3 regions of the Neobacillus sp. PS2-9 genome follow, and region 1 is predicted to be linked to each of the others. Evidence: riboswitches for the same ligand, from Rfam matches in the RefSeq annotation. Region 1 holds a riboswitch; each other region holds the start of a gene.
The links. Region 1 has a riboswitch for S-adenosylmethionine ahead of metK (methionine adenosyltransferase). Riboswitches for the same ligand answer to the same signal wherever they lie in the genome.

Region 1 (5,320 bases):
ATCCAAGCTTCTTACGGTTAAGAACATGCTCTGGAACAACACCTTCAGCTGCCTTGCGCAAGATATACTTTGTTGTGCCATTAGCAGTTTTCAAGCTTGTCGGAATTTTAGATGCCACTTCAAAAACGGCCTTATCTAAGAAAGGGACACGAAGCTCTAACGAATGAGCCATAGTCATTTTATCCGCTTTTAGAAGAATATCTCCGCGCATCCATGTATGGATATCAATATACTGCATTCGATCCACTGGATCATATCCTCTCGATTCTGCATAAAGAGGATTAGTAATGTCTGTATACTTTAGTCCTTCATGATACACATTCAATAAATCACGTTTTTCTTCTTCGGTGAACATCTTGGCATTTCCGATGTAACGCTCTTCCATAGGAGTTACACCACGCTCAATGAAGCTCTTTCCTTTAGTGCCTTCTGGCATCATATTGGCAATTCCTTTGAGAAGGACTTTCCCTACTCGAGGAATTTTGTTGAAAATCTCTAAATCTTGTGGCTCACGGTAGATGTTATAGCCGCCAAATAATTCATCAGCGCCCTCACCTGAGAGAACAACGGTTACGTGTTTTCTCGCTTCGCGAGCAACAAAGTAAAGTGGTACGCAGGCAGGATCTGCTAGGGGGTCATCCATATGCCACATAATTTTTGGAATTTCATTCATATATTCATCAGGAGTAATCACATAGCTGATATTTTCTACACCCAGTTTCTCCGCTGTTTCTTTTGCCACATCAATTTCACTGAAGCCATTGTGTTCAAAACCAACAGAGAAGGTTTTAATGGCAGGATGAAACTCTTTCGCAATAGAAGCAATTATAGACGAATCGATTCCACCAGATAGGAAGGAACCTACTGGTACATCACTACGCATATGCTTTTCGACTGAATCGAATAAAATATCACGAATTTCTTTTGTAAAGTCACTCTCTGATTTTTGAACAGGACTAAAATGTGCCTTCCAATAGCGCTTAATTTCCATTGGTGAGCCAATTTTTTTTGTAAAATAATGACCTGGCTCAAGCTTTTTAATCCCTTCTGATAAGGTATTGGGTTCAGGAACAAATTGATACGTTAAATAATGCTGAAGAGAATCATAGTCTAAAACATCATTTTCAAGTGCAAGCAAGATACTTTTCTTTTCTGAAGCAAAGAAGGTTTTCTCACCGTCTTCTAAATAAAAGAATGGTTTGATACCGAACGGATCACGGGCACCAAATAATCTTTGCTCTTGTTTATCCCAAATGATAAAAGCAAACATTCCACGCAGCTTTTCCACTGCTTTCTCTTTTAAATGACTGTATAAGGCAATAATAACCTCAGTATCAGAGCTCGTTGCAAACGAAAGGCCTTCTTTTACCAATTCCTCACGAAGCTCGACATAGTTATAAACTTCACCATTAAAAATAATCCAGTAACGTTCGTTTTCATATGTTAATGGCTGATGTCCACTCTCAATATCAATAATACTTAAACGGCGAAATCCAAATTGAATATGTTCGTCATAATAAAAACCATCATCATCCGGTCCACGATGGGTAATGATATCGTTCATATTTTTAAATAGTTGTTTTTGTTCATCACTAAAGTTTTGTGTTTTGTCGTGTACACAACCGATAAAACCACACATTATGTACCTCACCTACTCCAATCTAAATTAAACATTCTCTAAAAAACATCTCTATAATACTACCACTTTTTTATTAAAATAACACTGTGAACTTATAGGTAATTTTCGTACTATCATTTTTCACTTCTTTAGACCTACTTAAACATTTTATTCCAATAACCAATTACGTACCAACCATTTAGACGAAAAAAGAAAAAGAGAGTTACATTTAAAATGCAACTCCCTTCTATTAGGGTATTCGCTTGAGGGCGAATGATTTTTAGTGATTTGCTGCTTGTTCTTTTAATGTGTCTGCTTTGTCTGTACGCTCCCAAGGAAGATCCACATCTGTACGGCCAAAATGTCCGTAAGCTGCTGTCTGCTTGTAGATAGGACGGCGAAGGTTCAACATGTTAATGATACCAGCTGGGCGTAGATCAAAGTTTTGTTCTACTAAATCAACTAATACATCTTCACTTACTTTGCCAGTGCCAAACGTATCAACAGAAATGGAAACCGGTCTTGCTACACCGATTGCGTAAGCAAGTTGAACTTCACACTTCTCAGCAAGTCCTGCAGCAACAATATTCTTTGCTACATAACGTGCTGCATAAGCGGCAGAACGGTCAACCTTTGTAGGATCCTTACCAGAGAATGCGCCACCGCCGTGACGTGCATAGCCACCGTAAGTATCAACAATGATTTTACGGCCTGTTAAACCAGCATCCCCTTGTGGTCCGCCGATAACGAAACGGCCTGTTGGGTTAATGAAGTATTTTGTATTTTCATCGATTAATTCTTGTGGAACAACCGGATTGATCACATACTCTTTCAGATTACGTTGAATCTGTTCTAATGTAACTTCAGGGTGGTGTTGAGTAGAAATAACGATTGTATCAATACGAACTGGTTTATCGTTCTCATCATATTCAACTGTTACTTGTGTCTTTCCATCTGGACGTAGGTAAGGAAGTAGCTCTTCTTTACGAACTTCTGTTAAACGGCGTGCAAGCTTGTGCGCAAGGGAAATTGGAAGCGGCATAAGCTCCTTTGTTTCATTACATGCGAAACCAAACATTAAACCTTGGTCGCCTGCACCAATTGCTTCAATTTGCTCATCTGACATTTGGCCTTCACGAGCTTCAAGCGCTTGGTCAACACCCATCGCGATGTCAGGAGACTGTTCATCGATAGAAGTTAAAACTGCACATGTTTCGGAGTCAAATCCGTATTTTGCACGATTGTAACCAATGCTTTTAATTGTTTCACGAACAATTTTTGGAATGTCCACGTAAGTTGAAGTAGTAATCTCGCCAGCAACCAAAACTAAACCAGTTGTAACTGAAGTTTCAGCAGCAACACGTGCATTAGCATCTTTTGCTAAAATAGCATCTAAAATGGAATCAGAAATTTGGTCACAGATCTTATCGGGATGACCTTCAGTTACTGATTCAGAAGTGAACAAACGACGTTTTGTTGACATCTGAATTCCTCCTATATAGTGAGATAAGTGAGGTTATCTGTGTGGGTATGTAATGACCTTGCCGTTTAACCTCGGATTGATACGGAACTCATTCCCTTAGTAGTATGAAATAAATACAGGGTTTTTATTAATTAAACAATATTCTGCAATAACCCCATAGAAAATTCTAACGATGGAATAAATAGAAGCGATTATATAGCACGAAATCATTTGCAAACAAAAAACCTTTCCATCTCTGAGGAAAGGTTGATAGCAAAAGTTTTGCGCGCCTTTCACTCTTATCGTTCAAGGCTAGGCCTTGCTTCAGGTTTAGCACCTTTGCCCGAAAATAATAATAGAAGAAAACCTACTACTATCTTGCTTTCGTTTGCAGGTTGCTGGGTTTCATTGGGCCTGTCCCTCCACCAGCTCGGGATAAGAGAGTATCCGTTCAAGGGTAAATAATAACCTACACTGTCGAACAATGTCAATGCATTTTTCAAGAAATTTAAATTTAATCCATACAACCTATTTTTCATTAATTAGTATAGATTATTTGAATAAATGTGTTATACTTTTTATTAAATTATTACCATTAAAAACATGGAAAAAGGAAGGTTGCAGTAGATGAATTCTGTTCATATTCCCAATGACTTAAAACAAATGTTATCAGAAAGTAATGTCCACGTGCAATTATCAGTTCCCCAGTTAGTAGAAAAGATCTTATGTCGTAACGAAGGTTCTTTAACTTCGACTGGCGCTGTAAGCGTTTCAACTGGTAAATATACAGGCCGCTCACCTCAAGATAAATTCGTTGTGATGGAAGAGTCCACAAAGGATAAGATTGCTTGGGGTTCGTTGAATCAACCTATATCTGAAGAAATATTTACGAAACTTTATCAAAAAGTCCTAAATTATTTAAAACAACAAGAAGAGATTTTTGTGTTTAAAGGATTTGCAGGGGCAGATAAAAAATCCCGATTGCCTATCCAAGTAGTGAATGAATTTGCCTGGCACAATCTTTTTGTTCATCAACTATTTATACGTCCATCAGAGGATGAACTTTTATCGCATGACCCAGGATTTACGGTAATTTCAGCACCTAATTTTAAGGCAGATCCTAAGGTCGACGGAACCAATTCAGAAACCTTTATCATCATCTCATTTGAACGCCGCATTGTTCTCATCGGTGGGACTGAATATGCAGGTGAAATGAAAAAGTCCATTTTTTCCGTAATGAATTACTTATTACCGGAAAACAATATTTTCTCCATGCACTGTTCTGCAAATGTAGGAATTGAGGGAGATGTCGCTCTATTCTTTGGTCTATCAGGAACAGGAAAAACTACTTTATCCGCTGATCCAAATCGCCGTTTGATTGGTGATGATGAGCACGGTTGGTCATCAAACGGTGTCTTTAATATCGAGGGAGGGTGCTATGCGAAATGCATCAATCTTTCTAGGGAAAAAGAGCCGCAAATATTTGATGCCATTCGGTTTGGAACTGTTCTTGAAAATGTAACGCTTAACCTGGAATCGCGGGTCCCTGATTATGATGACGGAACGTTAACAGAGAATACTAGGGCAGCATATCCAATTGATGCCATTGATAATATTGCCAAACCAAGTATTGCCGGACACCCAAATACAATTGTCTTCTTAACTGCAGACGCGTTCGGGGTATTACCTCCTATCTCAAAATTAACAAAAGAACAGGCTATGTATCACTTTTTAAGTGGGTATACGTCTAAGCTTGCCGGTACCGAACGTGGTGTAACCTCACCTGAGGCAACGTTCTCAACCTGCTTTGGTGCACCATTTTTACCGCTTCCTGCTACTCGCTATGCTGACATGCTCGGTGAAAAAATTCTTGAGCATAATGCGAACGTATTCCTTGTGAATACAGGCTGGACTGGCGGAGAATATGGAATTGGAAGCAGAATGAAGCTCGCTTACACAAGAGCCATGATTCAAGCGGCACTTGAAGGGGAATTAAACCATGTTGAGACAACGAAAGATGAAATCTTCGGTTTAAATATTCCACTTCATATTGCCGGTGTTCCTGATGAAGTATTACAGCCAAGTAAAACATGGTCAGATCCAGATGCCTATGAAAAGAAAGCAAAAGAACTTGCAGCAAAGTTCCGCGAAAACTTCAGAAAATTCACGGATGTATCCGTTGAAATTGAAGAAAAAGGCGGTCCAATAGCCTAATAAGAAAAGCGCAAGCGCCTTGATCA
Region 2 (5,320 bases), 2.1 Mb from region 1:
ATCAGTCCGCTCATAATCAATAAAGCACTGGTACTTATGAAAACGGCGGAAAAGCCAAAGTAGCCAGAAAGAAAGCCCCCCAGCATGGGCCCAATGATGTTACCGAGAAATCTTAGACTATTGTTATACCCGAGGACCTCACCTTGCATGGTAATCGGAGCCTCCTGGCGAATATAAGCAATCCTGACAGGAATGATTCCGCCAATGGTCACACCTAAGGCAATCCGGATGATGACAAGCTGCCAAAGACCAGTCACGATCGCTCCTGGTAAGTACACTATTCCAGCTGAAAATAGAAGTATGACTAAAATTTTGATATAACCATATTTATCTGCAATCTTTCCCCAGTTCCGTGACATGAGTAAGTTGCCTATTCCCGCTGCGGAAAAGGCAATCCCTGAATAAAAAGCAACATTGTTTGGCCCATGCAAATCACTTACAAATAACGACAGGATTGGTTGGATGCTGAAATGGGCGATTTGTACAAGAGATGAAATAAGCAATACAGTTAATAGTACAGGATTTCGTAGGATGTGTTTGATAACCTCTTTACTAGAATAATGTGATTTAGTACCCTTCGTTGGTTCTATGAGAAATTCCTTCGTAGTGATGACAAGCATGGCTGAGATGAATATGGAAATCGAAGTCCATTTAAAGGTGGTCGCATAGCCGAGTGTATCGGCTAAAATTCCTCCGAGCATGGGGCCTAACAGTGAACCCGTTATACTTCCTGTTTGTAATGTCCCAAGGACACGACCAGCAATCTCTTTTGGTGTTTGTGTGGAGATGAATGCCTGTGACATCGGGATAAACCCTGAGAAAAAGCCCATGAAAAACCGTAGAAAGAGCAGCTGCCAGACTGAATGAACAAATCCCATTAAAAAGATAGATACAGCCATCCCTAATCCAGAAATGATAAGTATCTTTTTCCGACCATAGCGATCTCCAATTTTTCCCCAAACCGGTGAAAAAAGAAAGGCAGAAACAAAGGTAATCCCAAAGGTAATACCCGACCAATGCTGGACATATTTCTCAGAAAAGTCCCCAAACGTTTCAATATACAGAGAAATAAACGGCATGACCATCGTCATACTACCGGCAACGAAGAAGTTGGCAAACCACATAATTAGTAAATTACGCTTTGCACTTTCCTGCTTATTCATGGATGGTAACACTTCTTTCTGCAATTTATTTCGGTTTACTAAATATAATCATACCGAAATTTCTTAGGAGAATAAAGCAATAACTGGGTTTAGGTTTAATAATAGTTTTCCCAACTCCGTTCAATATGATTAAAAAGAGTTATTACTTTATTAAAAATATTTAAAATACTATTGACAACTTGTTAATGTGAGTTTAAATTTAGTTTATTACTTTAAATCAATAATACGTTCTCTTATCAAGAGTGGCAGAGGGACTGGCCCGATGACGCCCAGCAACCGTTCCGAAAAGGAATTGGTGCTAAATCCTGCAAAACATCTAATGTTTTGAGAGATAAGAGAGGAGTAGTCCAACATTTGTGATGAAACCTCTCTTTTCTGGAGAGGTTTTTTATTTTTACTTAAAAGAAAACTTCTCCAATGGGAATAGTTTATTTTGATAAGAAAGACAAAAAGGGGGAGCTTTTATCATGAAAAGAAATTTATTAAAAAGTGTGCTTGTATCAACATTGGCTGCAAGCCTGCTACTCACGGGGTGTGCTTCTGGGGGAGAAACGAAGAAAGCTAGTGGAAATAAAAATGTATCACTTGAAGGAGTACCAGAAAAATTTAAAAGTGACAAGTTGAAAATTAAGGTCATTCGTAAAATTGGCGGTGACGACCACACAGCTCAATTCTTAGCAGGAGCAAAAGAAGAGGGAGAAGCCTTAGGATTACAAGTGGATGTGTTTACTGCAAACGGAGATACAGCAAAATTCCATGATGCTATAAATCAGGCGTTAGATCAGGACTATGATGGATTCATTATTTCACATGGTGATGATGATGCGACGGTGAACGATGTAAAGAAAATCGTCGAAAAAGGAAAAAGCGTGGTTACATTTGACTCTAATCCAAAGTTGGCTGAAGTGGAGGGAGTAACACTTACATCACAGGATGACGAAGCATTGGCAACTTTAGCATTGGATCAGCTTGTAAAGGATACGAAGGGCAAAGCCAATATTGCGTACCTTTGGGTTGACGGTTTTCCACCAATGGTTAGACGAAACAAAGTATATCAAGATGTACTTTCAAAAAATCCTGGAATTAAAGAAGTGGAACGGTTCGGTGTAGCCGCTGCAGATACCAGTGTTCAAACACAAAACGCCGTAGCTGCCATGTTAAATAAATATCCAAAAGGAAAGTTGGATGCCATCTTTGCTACTTGGGATGCCTTTGCTATTGGTGCCGCACGAGCTCTAAAAGAGGCGGGCCGTGAAGAAGTAAAAATTTATGGTATTGATGTTTCGAATGCGGACCTTCAAGAGATTCAAAGAAAAGGTAGTGCTTGGAAATACACAGCTGCCGTGGATCCTAAACTAATTGGTGCGGTGGATTTGAGATTGCTTGCTAAAAAACTAGCAGGTGAAGAAACACCAAAAACCTATGATTTAGAGGCTTCTCTAGTTTCACAAGACAATCTTCAAAAGTCTAAAGATCCTGTTAACATGGTTAATCTATCAAAAATTATTTCTGGATGGGGCCAATCAGATGCATTCGAAGAAGATTGGATGAAAACATTAAAAAAATATTATAAATAATTAATGGTTACTATAAGCACTCTCTTTTTCACTTGATTAAGAGAGTGTTTGCTTGATAGGGGGGCGATTTCATGCAGTCAACATTGGAAATGAAAAATATAACTATTGAATTTCCAGGAGTGAAAGCTTTAAATCAGGTTCATTTTTCAACAAAGACGGGAAAGATTCAGGCATTGATTGGAGCAAATGGTGCAGGGAAATCAACTCTAATGAAAGTCCTGTCAGGGGCTTATAATCACTATACCGGTGAAATTGTGCTGGACGGGGAATCTTTGAACATTCGATCACCAAAAGATGCCCAGGATGCGGGCATACAGATTGTCTATCAAGAAGTCGATACGGCACTGATTCCTAATTTAACGGTTGCCGAGAATATTATGTTGATGGACACGGTTCATCATATGGGAAAAAAGCAGTGGATGAACTGGAAGACTCTTCATCAAAAAGCAGCACAAATCCTGGGTGAAATGAATATTACACTTTCTACGAAAAAGCTTGTGAGTGAGCTTTCTCTAGCAGAAAAGCAAATGATTCTCATTGCAAGAGCTGTCTCGAATCGGTGTAAGTATCTGATTCTAGATGAACCAACTGCACCCTTAAGTCATACGGAAACGACCGAGCTTTTTCGAATTGCCCGCGAATTAAAGAGGCAAAATGTCGGGATTATCTTTATTTCGCACCGCCTGCCAGAGATTTTTGAAATCTGTGATGAAATTACAGTAATGAGAAATGGAGAATTTGTTGTAAAAGAGAACATCTCAGAGACAACACAGAATCAAGTGGTGGAGCACATGCTTGGCCAAAAGCTGGAGGAACAGTTCCCGAAAAAGAATACGAGAATTGGAAACACAGTTCTTGAGGTGAAGGGACTTTCAGATAGAAGTAAAATTAAAGATTTCCATTTACATGTGAAATCTGGAGAAATCGTTGGAGTGGCTGGGCTAGTCGGTGCTGGAAAAACTGAGCTGTGCAAGGCGCTTTTTGGTTCTGAAAAATTAACTGGAGGAGAAGTCCTTCTTAATGGAAATAAACTAACTTTGAATAGCCCATATGATGCGGTGAAAAATGGCATGGCATTAGTGCCTGAAGAACGCAGGAAGGAAGGAATTCTTGTCCTTGAATCAGTGGAATCCAATTTGACAGCGGCTAATTTGGGTAGTTTTACAAACGTATTTAGCTTTTTAAATAGAAAGAAAGAAAAGGAAACAGCCAAGCAGTTGATTAGCCGGCTTGGAATTAAAACACCTTCTGAAGAAACAAAGGTTCAAAATCTATCAGGTGGAAATCAGCAGAAGGTCGCAATAGGAAAGTGGCTGGTAGCTGAGGCCGATGTCTATATTTTTGATGAACCAACCAAAGGCGTGGATGTTGGTGCCAAAAAAGACATCTTTGAGCTTATCACGGAATTGGCAAGCAGAGGGAAATCGATTATTTACGCTTCTTCCGAACTATCAGAGATTATGGGAATTACGGATCGAGTCTACATTCTATATGATGGACAATCAATAAAAGAGTTAGAAACGAACCGAACAAACGAGGAAGAACTTTTATTTTATTCCACAGGGGGCAGGTAAAATGGAGACAAATATTTCAGCAAAGAATCAGACCCCAACCAAAAAAACATTTGAATTGTTTCAATTTTTATATAAGTACGGGACCATTATCACGATTCTTGCACTTATCCTTATTTTTTCAGCGGCAAATCCTACCTTTATCCAGGGCAGTAATATTGTCAATATCCTCCGGTCGATTTCGATTGTGACGATTATTGCTATAGGTATTACCATTTCATTATCTGTAGATGGATTCGATTTATCAGTAGGCTCGGTAGCTTCGTTATCGAATGCCATCGTGATTTCTATGTTTGTCTGGTTTTCCCAAAATACCCTCATTGCGATTATCTCTGCGATTGGTGCCTCATTAATTGTAGGTGCTTTGAATTCGTTTATGATCGTTAAGTTACGAATCCCAGACATGCTAATGACTTTAGCGACAATGTTTATCATTCAAGGGACCGCACTTACCTATACAAAAGGCGCGACAGTTTCTCAAAATATGGTGATGCCTGATGGGTCCATGGCAACGGGATTAATCAGTCCATTTTTTGCAAAAATTGGTGAGGTGCCATGGATTATTATCATCATGGCAATAACCGTCATTCTTGTGCATATCTTTCTGACTTATACCAAGCATGGTCGTTACATGTATGTGATTGGCGGAAACAAAGAAGCTGCAAGACTTTCAGGGATCGCTGTTAATAAATATAAAGTGGCGGCATATTTACTCTCTGCTTTGTTTGCATCAATCGGCGGAATTGTCCTGGCATCAAGGGTTATGACTTCAGAAATTAACTCTGGGGCACCCTACCTCATGGATTCGGTTGCTGCAGCCTTTATCGGATTTTCAGTTCTAGGTGCCGGTAAACCAAATGCGTTTGGTACCTTTATCGGTGCGGTATTAATTGGTATTCTGCAAAATGGCCTTGTCATGATGTCTGTACCGTATTATGCCATGGATATTGTAAAAGGGACGGTACTAGCTTTTGCATTAGCGATTACTTATTATAAACAGAAATAATAT
Region 3 (5,320 bases), 2.3 Mb from region 1:
AACAGTATGGATGCTGTCAGCGACCGCGATTTTATTCTTGAATTTCTATCAATTGGTTCTATTATCATGACTCATATTTCTAGATTCTCAGAAGAACTAGTAATTTGGTCAAGTCAGGAATTCCAATTTGTTGAGTTAGATGATTCTTTCTGTACTGGCTCAAGCATTATGCCGCAAAAGAAGAATCCAGACGTACCAGAGCTGCTTCGTGGAAAAACAGGCCGTACGTATGGCAATTTGATTGGGCTGCTGACTGTTTTGAAAGGTTTGCCGCTTGCCTACAATAAGGACTTACAGGAAGATAAAGAAGGTATGTTTGACACTGTTGAAACATTGGAAGGGTCATTGAAACTTTTAGCTCCGATGATTGAAACGATGACTGTTAAAAAAGATGTGATGCGTAAAGCAATTAACAATGACTTCTCTAATGCTACGGATATTGCTGATTATCTAGTTACAAAGGGATTACCGTTCCGTGAGGCCCATGAGGTTATTGGAAAAATTGTTTTATACTCGATCCAGTCCAATAAGTTTTTACTAGATTTAAGCTTTGAAGAATATCAAGAGTTTAGTCCTTTATTTGAAGAAGATATTTACGAGGTATTAGCTCCAGAACACGTAGTTGCCGTTCGAAACAGCTTTGGTGGTACTTCTCCAGAGCAGGTGGAGAAGCAAATTGGGCTTGCTGAGGGAAAACTGAAACGATAAAATGTGAGAAACCCGCCATTGGCAGGTTTCTTTTTGCTGTTGTATGGCGATATCTACATACTTTTGCGTTTTATCTACACGTTTTTGAGATATATCTACACACTTTTGCCTTTTTTCTACACGTTTTTGAGATATATCTACACACTTTTACATTTTTTCTACACAGTTTTATAATATATCTACACAAATTGATGGTTTATCTACAATTTACCATTTTTCTAAGGAGTGGTTTTCCATTAGCGGTTTTATCATTGATTTACTTGTTGATATCGCAGGGGGAGTCATTGAATTTCTCATTCCTGATTGGTCACCTAAATCGAAATTTGAAAAGAATATAATCAGATTAAGGGAAGAAGACTGGTTTGCTACACTGGAAAAGGATGTTAGATACTCATATATCATTCACCAAAATAGGAAGGTGAAACGGTTCTTAAGTAATGAGAATAATATCAAAATGATCACCAGTATGGATTTTGAGAGAGAAAATTTTATCCACTTAGTAAAAGAAGAACATGCCAAATTTACAGGTTTACGATCGTAATGAGTTGAAAGAATATATTGACATTTAACATTACATCAACTAAAATTTTCTTTATAACTTGGAAATTTAATGAAAAATCAAATAAAAACTCTTATCCAGAGTGGTGGAGGGACTAGGCCCGATGAAACCCGGCAACCTTCAAGGTATTCCTTGAAAAGGTGCTAATTCCTGCAGGTTATTTTTAACCTGATAGATAAGAGGAGGAATCCAACCCTCTTCTTATTGAAGAGGGTTTTTCTTTTTGAAAAATAAACAGTTTCGTGTCAAAAATCGTGTAGTGAAGGGATGGATGTATGTGTCTGTAATCAAAGTAGCAATCCTTGGATTTGGAACAGTTGGTGAAGGAGTATATCGAACAATACAATCACACAGTGAGGAGCTTACGGCTACATTAGGCAAGAAGGTTGAAGTTGCCGCTGTTCTCATCAGAAACACGCAAAAGAAAAGAAATATTAGTGAAAATGTATTAGTAACAACAGAATTTGCGGATATCTTAAATCTCGAACAGCTTGATGTTGTTGTGGAGGCTATTGTCGATAAAGAGCCGACATTTACATTTTTAAAATCAGCCATACAGCGGGGATGCCACATCATTACAGCAAATAAGGAAATGTTTGCCCATCACGGGAAAGAACTGCTTGAGCTCGCAGCGGAGAAAAATGTTTCTGTTGGATTTGAAGCCACTGTAGCAGGTGGAATTCCAGTCATACAAACACTTAGACAGCTTTTAAATATTAATCGTGTCAAACAGGTCCGAGGAATTCTAAATGGAACTTCCAATTTTATTCTTTCAGAAATGAGGGAAAAGAAGCAGTCATTTGCACAGGCACTAGTATTAGCACAAGAGAATGGCTATGCTGAAGCTGATCCAACAAATGACGTGGAGGGCTTTGATGCCTTTTATAAAACTATGATTCTTAGCAGGCTCGCTTTTGGAGAAGAACCTAATTGGCAGGATGTTGAACGTGAGGGGATTACATCCATAACCAGTGAATTGATTGAAGCAGCCGAAATTGCAGGGCTAAGGTTTAAACATATTGCGAGTATAACAAGGCTGGGCGGTCAAATAAAAGCAACGGTCAAACCAGCGCTAGTGGGAAAAGAGCATCCATTTTACCATGTAGAAGGCGTTCAGAACGCAGTAAATGTCCAATCGGATATTGTAGGTGAAATTACGCTTCAGGGGCCGGGAGCTGGAATGTTTCCTACGGCGAGTGCTGTCATTGAGGATTTAGTCTATGTGTGTCAAAATCCTCCGGGAAAACGCAATGTTACACGTTCTCAAGAAGTGGTAACGGGGTTTAGTAAGAGTGACAAGAAGAAAACATGGCTGGTGCATGGAGTGAAGCATAAACAGGTGACTCCTTCCATTATTTGGATTGAAGAAGTGGCGGAGGAAACGTTTGTAATCAAAGCGACAGATAGAGAAATTGCTCTTCTGGCCAAACAAAATAATCTTATCTATTTTCCGATTATTGGAGAATACGAGAAGGTGAAACAGATAAATGCGCTTAAGGCTTTATAAGAATCTACAAACAATGAAAGAGCTATACGGCTCTTTTTTTCATTTTAAGAAAGCCAGGTCCTAGATCTACTTTTTTCAGAGAGAAGAAGGAAAAAGTAGAAGTAGCGAGGTCCTAGATCTACTTTTATCAGAGAAAAGAAGGAAAAAGTAGAAGTAGCGAGGTCCTAGATCTACTTTTTTCAGAGAGAAGAAGGAAAAGGTAGAAGTAGCAAACCTCTAGGTCTACTTTTTATAGATAAAAGAAGGAAAAGGTAGAAGCAGCGAGGTCCTAGATCTACTTTTATCAGAGAGAAGAAGGGAAAAGTAGAAGTAGCAAACTTCTAAATCTACTTTTTTTATTTGAACAAGATGTAGAAATTTAATTCAATAGTCACGGATATTCCGTGTTTATCCACTGCATTGTCCACACCGAAAGTCCCGGTTTAAATGTATTCCACAGATTTATTCACAATATCCACAAAAATCAGAATAATTATCCACAAGAATGTACAAATCGGTTTCTAATATTAACAACTTATTAAGTTCACATTCTATTCAATTTTCTAACATTAATATGTTAAGAAACTGTGAAAGCCGTTGTCATTTAAAAAACAGGAGAGTATATTATAAGTGTAGAGAAGATAGTGAAACAATTCACAAACCAAAAAGCACAAACTAACTTCCCTATACGACACAGCTAGCTGAACACCCCTCATCGAAAGGGGAAAGAACTTATCATTACACTTTATTGTGAAAATATTCACAAATATTAATAGGAGATGATTGTGATGAGATGGTATAAAACCCCTCAAGCAGCCGTTGTTTGGACAGTTCTAAGAGTTTGGCTTGGATTACAATGGATTGAAGCAGGTTATCATAAATTAACCGGTGGATTTGACGCTGGCGGATTTTTAAAAGGTGCACTCGCAAATGCAACGGGTGATCATCCAGCAGTGCAGGCATGGTACGCAGATTTCTTACAACAATTTGCCATTCCAAATGTTCAAATCTTTAACGTATTAATTCCTTGGGGAGAATTACTTGTTGGTTTAGGATTAGTTGTTGGATTAGCCACTCTTCCAGCATTAATCGCAGGTGCATTTATGAACTTAAATTTCATGCTAGCAGGCACAACAAGCACGAACCCAATTCTTTATACAGCAGCAATGATCCTTCTATTCGTAGGAACTGGAGCTTACCTCTTCGGTCTTGACCGATACACAGTTCCGTTTATCAAAGGCTATTTCAAAAAGGCACCTGTAAAAAATGTAAACACTAATTAACAGTAATACCGAGTTCTAACAGCTTAGCACGCTGAAGCCTCTCATTAGAGCTCGCTGATATACCATTTATTTCCCCCTTTTATATACTTTAAGAAGCAGGGCAAAGCCTGCTTCTCTTTTTTATGCTTATCTTTTCTTATTCTTCACACGCTGGTTAGCGGCATTAGCACGGGCTTGTGCTTCAAGATCTGCATGATCCGCAAATTCTTGTGAGTATTCTACATCGTTTCCATCTGTTTTCATATTTTTCGGTGTTTGTGGAAGTGATGCTTTATTATTTTTGTGAGAACCTCCATTATGCATTCGACCCATTACTAAAACCCCTTTCAATTTCAGCTAGAGGGAGAAAGATATCTCTCACTCCCTAATAGCTTTTACAATTTGAAAGGGGCTCATTAATGGAAAAACTTTAAATTAATTTTTTGTATACGTATGGAATTCCGTCACTTACAGCTTAGTTTTGCTGTCATGATAGCCGGCGGCACGGTCAGCCATCTTAAAATCACGCTGGTATAAAACCTCTTGTGTACTTGTTAAGGTATATTTACCTCTACCTAAATCTTTTTTCTTTTTTCCCGCCATTTTGCTCATTCCTTTCAACATTTTTTGTTTGTTAATTGTCATCAAGCTAAGTGGTAAAAATGAAGCACTAAATATGTACTTATTTCCATTTTTACCTTTTGAGAGAGGAATGATACTTTTTTTAGGAAAATATATTTTTTAATGCTTTTTCTAAAGTAGGGTACTGAAATTGGAATCCATGATCTAAAAGTTTATTCGGTAAAACCTTTTGCCCATCTACCACTAAGGTGCTCATTTCACCAAGGAGTAAACGAAGGGCAAAGCTAGGTACAGGAAGCCAGTGCGGTCGATGCAATACTTGAGCAAGTGTTTTGCCAAAATCGCTCATCATCACAGGATGTGGAGCAGTGAAATTTACAGGGCCTTGAATTTGTTTATTTTCAATGGCAAAAATAATACCTTTCACTACATCCTCAAGATGAATCCATGACATCCACTGTTTGCCACTTCCAATATTGCCTCCTATAAACCACTTATAAGGCATCAGCATCTTAGGAAGAGCTCCAGCATCCTTTTCAAGAATGATACCAAATCTGCATAAGACCGTTCTAATTCCTAATAAAACCGCCTTGCTCGCCTCTTGTTCCCACTTTACAACTGTTTCTGCTAAAAAATCCGTGCCTAGTTTTTCGTTATTTTCAGTAAAAACTTCTGTTTCTGATGTTCCGTAAATACCAATCGCACTGGCGTTAATAAGCGCCT

Region 2: it holds a riboswitch for S-adenosylmethionine, as region 1 does, so the genes downstream of both, RCG25_RS22055 (sugar ABC transporter substrate-binding protein) here and metK (methionine adenosyltransferase) in region 1, are expected to answer to the same signal.
Region 3: it holds a riboswitch for S-adenosylmethionine, as region 1 does, so the genes downstream of both, RCG25_RS21105 (homoserine dehydrogenase) here and metK (methionine adenosyltransferase) in region 1, are expected to answer to the same signal.

Annotation. Positions count from the first base shown of each region.
Region 1 is NZ_CP133269.1:1,286,949-1,292,268, reverse strand. Features, by position in the region: gene asnB (asparagine synthase (glutamine-hydrolyzing)) at 1-1,639, opposite strand, end outside; gene metK (methionine adenosyltransferase) at 1,899-3,101, opposite strand; SAM riboswitch class I at 3,377-3,522, opposite strand; gene pckA (phosphoenolpyruvate carboxykinase (ATP)) at 3,708-5,294, shown strand.
Region 2 is NZ_CP133269.1:4,405,016-4,410,335, reverse strand. Features, by position in the region: gene RCG25_RS22060 (MFS transporter) at 1-1,163, opposite strand, end outside; SAM riboswitch class I at 1,394-1,501, shown strand; gene RCG25_RS22055 (sugar ABC transporter substrate-binding protein) at 1,631-2,740, shown strand; gene RCG25_RS22050 (sugar ABC transporter ATP-binding protein) at 2,812-4,314, shown strand; gene RCG25_RS22045 (ABC transporter permease) at 4,316-5,317, shown strand.
Region 3 is NZ_CP133269.1:4,198,869-4,204,188, reverse strand. Features, by position in the region: gene argH (argininosuccinate lyase) at 1-708, shown strand, start outside; SAM riboswitch class I at 1,338-1,449, shown strand; gene RCG25_RS21105 (homoserine dehydrogenase) at 1,491-2,774, shown strand; gene RCG25_RS21100 (DoxX family membrane protein) at 3,542-4,036, shown strand; gene RCG25_RS21095 (YfhD family protein) at 4,163-4,348, opposite strand; gene RCG25_RS21090 (YfhE family protein) at 4,484-4,618, opposite strand; gene RCG25_RS21085 (TIGR01777 family oxidoreductase) at 4,740-5,320, opposite strand, start outside.